One region of the Nostoc sp. ChiSLP03a genome, then DNA from elsewhere that is predicted to be linked to it. Evidence: predicted binding sites of a transcription regulator. Region 1 holds the regulator's gene; the other holds the start of a gene.
The links. Region 1 encodes HrcA, which represses chaperone genes, less so after heat shock. Its sites were predicted from a motif close to TTAGCACTCNNGANTCNNGAGTGCTAA; they were not measured.
Positions count from the first base shown of each region.

Region 2: the regulator HrcA is predicted to act here: its motif matches at 1,582-1,608, upstream of groL (chaperonin GroEL).

Region 1 is NZ_JAVRBQ020000095.1:149-3,361, reverse strand. Features, by position in the region: gene RMY32_RS15510 (rhodanese-like domain-containing protein) at 1-223, shown strand, start outside; gene RMY32_RS15505 (heat-inducible transcriptional repressor HrcA) at 692-1,843, shown strand; gene RMY32_RS15500 (DUF2834 domain-containing protein) at 1,970-2,644, shown strand; partial or broken gene RMY32_RS15495 (photosystem II q(b) protein) at 2,951-3,213, shown strand, end outside.
Region 2 is NZ_JAVRBQ020000148.1:127,502-130,714, forward strand. Features, by position in the region: partial or broken gene RMY32_RS24670 (Rpn family recombination-promoting nuclease/putative transposase) at 1-87, shown strand, start outside; gene RMY32_RS24675 (DUF4351 domain-containing protein) at 94-339, shown strand; gene RMY32_RS24680 (MraY family glycosyltransferase) at 401-1,483, opposite strand; gene groL (chaperonin GroEL) at 1,641-3,213, shown strand, end outside.

The sequences.
Region 1 (3,213 bases):
AGGCTTTGTAAACCTACCTTTAAGTCAATTTGCCGAATGGGGAGATCGAGTACCTACCCTCTTCAATCCCGAAGCCGAAACCTTGGTGTTATGCCACCACGGCATCCGCTCTGCCCAAATGTGCCAGTGGTTGATTGCTCAAGGTTTTACAAATGTGCAAAATATTTCGGGTGGTATTGATGCCTATTCCCAACTAGTAGACCCTTCAATTCCCCAGTATTAGCTTCTGCTCGGATACATCATTCAGATGGAACTTACTCTTCCATCTGACTTTTGCTATGCTAAACATAGAAATACATCAATTTAGAGGCTTGCCGGAAAGTTTGAAATTTGGGCATCACCTACATCTGCATAAAAATGTTGGATTGCTCTAAATTACAGTTCGGCGGTAACCCCTGAAGAAAATACGTATCTAATAATACTGTTGCAAGCAGAAATTTATGCAAAAGTACGGTTAGAAAAAAGCATCGCAAGGGTACATTATAACTAGCAGCTTTTGCAAAAAAATTGAGCTGCTAGTTCAACCCTAATCTTAAAAAAAATGCTTTGTACATAAACTTTAAAAATACTTATCATAATATAATTATATAATTTGATACCTTAATAAATTATTAATATTTTCTGTTTTCGATTAAATCCCCAAATTTCTTGAGAGTTTGATTAAAATTTGCCTTCAGCAAAACATACCATAATGGAAGTTCAGTTAACAAATCGACAACAGCATATACTTTGGGCAACGGTACATCACTACATTGCTACGGCAGAGCCAGTTGGGTCAAAGGCTTTGGTTGAGGAGTACGACCTGGGTGTAAGCTCGGCGACAATTCGCAATGTCATGGGTGTTTTAGAAAAGTCTGGATTGCTCTACCAACCACATACTTCTGCTGGACGTGTACCTTCAGATTCAGGCTATCGCATTTATGTTGACCAGCTAATTACACCTTCTCTGCGTTCGCGCAGCGTGTCGCAAACAGACGCTACGCGTAGCTTGCTTCCACAAAGTGGTACGGAAACTTTAGGGCGAGAAGTAGAGATGGCATTGCAAAAGCAGCTACAGTGGCAAGATCGAAGTTTAGAAACCCTACTGCAAGGAGCCGCGCAGATTTTAGCAACCTTGAGTGGTTGCATTAGCTTGATTACTATGCCGCAAACGACTACAGCGCTATTGCGACATCTGCAATTAGTGCAAATTGAAGCTGGGCGGATCATGCTGATTGTCGTAACAGATGGTTACGAGACACATTCCAAATTGATGGATTTGTCGCCAACACCAGAAGAAACCCAACGAGATTCAGAGGTAATCGATCGCGAGTTGCAGATTGTTTCTAACTTTTTAAATAGTCACCTGCGGGGGCGAAGTCTGTTGGAATTAGCCAACCTCAACTGGAGCGAACTAGATCAGGAGTTCCAACGCTACGGGGAATTTTTGAAAAACTCAGTTGCAGAATTGACTCGTCGCACTCTTGCACCGACTACAACCCAAATTATGGTTCGGGGTGTGTCAGAAGTTTTACGCCAGCCAGAATTTTCCCAGTTACAGCAGGTACAAACAATTATCCACCTGTTGGAAGAAGAACAAGACCAACTGTGGCGATTAATATTTGAGGAACCAGAACCAGAGGATGGTGGTAAACCAAAGGTAACAGTTCGTATTGGCGCAGAAAATCCATTAGAACCGATACGCACCTGCACCTTGATTTCTTCTAACTATCGCCGAGGTTCGATACCCGTAGGAAGTGTGGGAGTTTTGGGGCCAACGCGCCTAGATTATGAAAGTGCGATCGCAGTAGTAGCGTCTGCTGCCGATTATCTCTCAGAAGCTTTCAGTTATTTCAATCCTTAATTAGCAATTAGCGATTAATCTTTAGAAACAAGCCGCTACGCCTCTAGGCGAGCAAACGATACCATAGCAAGTAGATAGCCGTATTTGTAACGGCAAAATCAATAATTAATACTACTTAAATCTTTCATGCTTAGAAAAATTGCCTTTAGTGTACTGTGGCTGGGATTTGTTGTCTATGCTTTTTTCCTCGCGCCTCCTGAGCAACCTGGTACATTCGAGTTAATTAAAAACCTTTCTATTGGGCAATGGGAAGGCATTAACCCGTTAGTCATAGCATTATTCAACCTCATGGGCATCTGGCCTCTTATTTACAGCGCAATAGTCTTTATTGATGGTAGAGGACAAAAAATACCTGCTTGGCTGTTTGCTTCTGTCTCTTTCGGAGTTGGTGCTTTTGCCTTGTTGCCGTACTTAGCCTTTAGAGAACCAAATAATCAGTTTGTCGGTAAAAAGAATATCTTGCTCAAATTACTAGATTCTCGTGTGACTGGTTTTGTATTGACAGTAGCCACAGTTATTCTAGTTACCTACGGTATAAGAGGTGGAGATTGGAGCAATTTTGTGCAAGAGTGGCAAACTAACCGCTTCATCCATGTGATGAGTTTAGATTTTTGCTTACTCTGTCTATTATTTCCCGCATTGCTGGGGGATGATATGGTGCGTCGCGGTTGGAAAAATCCGCAGTTGTTCTGGTTAATAGCCTTGATACCGCTATTTGGGCCATTGGTTTATTTATCTGTGCGTCCACCTTTACAAGAGGTGGGTATAGAGTTCATATCCAAGCAGCCAGCAACGAATTGAAGAATAAAGTGCATTTTCACAATCCAAAATCGTTCGACTGAGCGTAGCCCCACTCCTTCCCTACAGGACGCTACGCGAACGGAGAAGCAAGCTACGCGTAGCTTTTTGCAGGAAAGTCTAAAATCCAAAGTGATATCACCCAAAGTCCCCGCTTTTTCAAAGGTTTGGGGATTTTCTGTGGGTGCGTAAATCCCAAGAGAAAATTTTTTCTGAAAGTCCTTTACAAAACGCAATAAATTCATTAAGATGTGTAACAGGTAGTCAAACCTACCTAATTCATCTGCAAATAATCGCATTTATAAAACAATGACAACAACCTTACAACAGCGCCAAAGCGCCAATGTATGGGATCGATTCTGCGAATGGATCACCAGTACCAATAACCGGATCTACATCGGTTGGTTCGGCGTAGTAATGATCCCCACCTTGCTAGCCGCCACCGCTTGCTTCGTAATCGCCTTCATCGCCGCTCCTCCAGTAGACATTGATGGTATCCGCGAACCTGTTGCAGGTTCCTTGATTTATGGAAACAACATCATCTCCGGTGCAGTAGTACCTTCCTCCAACGC
Region 2 (3,213 bases), on a different contig from region 1:
AGCGATAAAGCACTTCAAAAAAAAGTGATAGATTTAATAGAAACAATTGTAGTTTACAAACTACCGCGTATCAGTCGTCAGGAGTTGATAAAAATGTTTGGACTAGGTGATTTTGATATCAAAACGATTAGACTTTATGAGGAGCTCAAGCAGGAAACAACTCTAGAGCTAGTCATGCGCCAGTTACAACGACGCATTGGTAATTTGAGTCCGCAATTGCAAGACCGCATCAGCCAGTTATCTATCGAACAGCTTGAAAATCTAGCCGAGGCACTGTTGGATTTTTCCACAGAAGGAGATTTAGTTGTTTGGCTGCAAGACAATTTAACTCAAGCTTGAATTTTTGGTGGACTGAATAAACATAGTAGGGCTAGCACTGCAATGCCGACCCTACAAGCAACTAAGGCTGTTGGCGTATCCTTTGCCAGACTGTAAAGCCCAAAAGCAGGATAATGCTACTGGCGGTTGTCAGCATCACAGCCAAACTCATACCTTGTATTCTCATCGCTAGCAAGTTGAAAACTAAGGTAATTGACCAAAGCGTAAACGCAGCATGGCGCTGGGAGAGTCCCCAAGCAAGTAAGCGGTGGTGCAGGTGGTCTTTGCCAGGAGTACTCAGAGGGTTATTTCCTGCTAGTAGCCGCCGCACAAATACTTGAGTGGTGTCTAACACCGGTAACAACAGAAATAAAACCGTGGGAATTAGGGCATAAACTGTGTTTTGTTGCAGTTTGCCTAAAATACTAGTTGCTGCCAGGACATAACCGAAAAAGTATGCTCCGGCATCACCCATAATAATTCGTGATGGATGGAAATTATGGCGCAAAAATCCTAGTGCAGCACCTCCCAAAGCTGCGAGGACTAAGATTGCCGCAGCACGATTGTTAAATTGAGCTGCAACGCCCAATAAACTCATGGCGGTTATAAAGCTAATTCCTCCTGCCAAGCCATCCATACCATCCATCAAATTGATGGCGTTGGTAATCCCTACTACCCATAATACTGTTAGCAACATGGACAGAAGTGAATCGATGGGAGTGCCAAACAGGACTTTGACACTGATGCCATTAGCTACCAGCAAAAGTGCCGTGACAATTTGCGCCCACAATCGCACAGAGGGCGGTAAGCCAAACTGATCGTCAATAAAGCCCACCAAGACTAATATCGAACCCCCCAACAGAATAGTGAGCACCTGAGCCAATACGTTTTGGAGTTCGATCGGTCGTAAAAGGCTAGCTAATACCAGCGCAGCAATCACGCCCGCGTAGATAGCCAGCCCCCCGGCATTGGGTAAAGGTTCTCGGTTGAGTCGCCGTGCGTTGGGTTGGTCAGCCCAACCTACCCGCAAGGCGAATTTGCGTACTGTCGGAATTAAACGCCAAGTTACAAGCCAAGCCAAGAGGAACGTAAATACTACTGCCAACCAGCCGGTGCCGCTAGGGTCGGCAATACCAAGGGACTTAAGGGAGTTGTCTAGATTCATCTCCCAATTCAAGCATTACTGCCAGTATCTAATATGAGCATCACCTGTATATTAATCAATTTTTTTATTTCCATTTGTAACTTGAGCCGCTTGAGAGATTAGCACTCTGGCGCTGTGAGTGCTAAATTGTCTAATGGAAGCGCTGGAGAAATCAAACATGGCGAAAATTATTGCATTTGACGAGGAATCGCGGCGATCTCTAGAAAGGGGTGTTAACGCCCTTGCCGATGCCGTAAAAATCACCTTGGGGCCCAAAGGTCGCAATGTCCTTTTAGAGAAAAAATTTGGCGCACCTCAAATTGTCAACGATGGTATCACTGTTGCCAAGGAAATTGAATTAGAAGATCCTTTGGAAAATACTGGTGCAAGACTCATCCAGGAAGTGGCCTCAAAAACTAAAGATGTCGCTGGAGATGGGACAACCACCGCCACAGTTTTAGCACAAGCCTTAATTAAAGAAGGTTTGAAGAACGTCGCGGCAGGTAGTAACCCTGTGAGCTTGAGACGCGGGATCGACAAAACTATTGAGGCATTGGTAGAAGAAATTGCCAAAATAGCCAAGCCAGTAGAAGGAAGTGCGATCGCTCAAGTTGCCACTGTTTCTGCTGGTAACGATGAAGAAGTTGGTCAAATGTTAGCTCAAGCAATGGAAAAAGTCACCAAAGATGGTGTAATTACCGTTGAAGAATCTAAATCCCTGACAACTGAACTAGAAGTAGTTGAGGGGATGCAGATTGACAGAGGTTATATTTCTCCCTACTTCGTCACCAACAACGAACGGCAAATCGTCGAATTTGAAAATGCTCGGATTTTGGTTACTGACAAAAAAATCAGCAGCATCCAAGATTTAGTACCTGTGTTGGAAAAAGTCGCCCGTTCGGGTCAGCCTTTGCTAATTATTGCTGAAGATGTCGAAGGTGATGCTTTGGCAACTTTGGTGGTGAACAAAGCGCGGGGTGTACTGGCTGTGGCTGCCATTAAAGCGCCTGGGTTTGGCGATCGCCGCAAAGCTTTGTTAGAAGATATTGCGATTCTCACCGATGGACAGTTGATTTCGGAAGAAATCGGTTTAAGCTTGGATACCGCTTCTCTAGAAGCATTGGGAACTGCCCGCAAAATCACTATTGACAAAGAAAATACCACAATTGTTGCTGGTAGTGTCACCAAGCCAGAAGTACAAAAGCGGATTGGTCAAATTCGCAGACAGTTGGAAGAAACTGATTCTGAGTACGATAAAGAAAAACTGCAAGAACGCATCGCCAAGCTCGCTGGCGGGGTGGCAGTAATTAAAGTGGGTGCGGCAACCGAAACCGAACTCAAAGACCGTAAGCTGCGGATTGAAGACGCGCTCAACGCTACTAAAGCTGCTGTAGAAGAAGGTATTGTTCCTGGTGGTGGAACAACCTTAATTCACTTAGCTAAGGCAGTACAAGCGATTAAAAACACCCTAGAAAATGACGAAGAAAGAATTGGGGCTGATATTGTCGAAAGAGCGCTAGAAGCCCCCTTGCGTCAAATAGCAGATAACGCTGGTGCTGAAGGTTCTGTGATCGTCTCTAGAGTCCGCGAGAGCGACATCAACACTGGCTATAACGCTGCTACTGGCGAATTTGAAGACTTGATTGCTGCTGGTATTATCGACCCTGCCAAAGTTGTGCGTTCAGCTTTGCAAAACGCTGGTTCCATTGCTGGTTTGGTCTTAACCACCGAAGCGATCGTGGTTGAAAAGC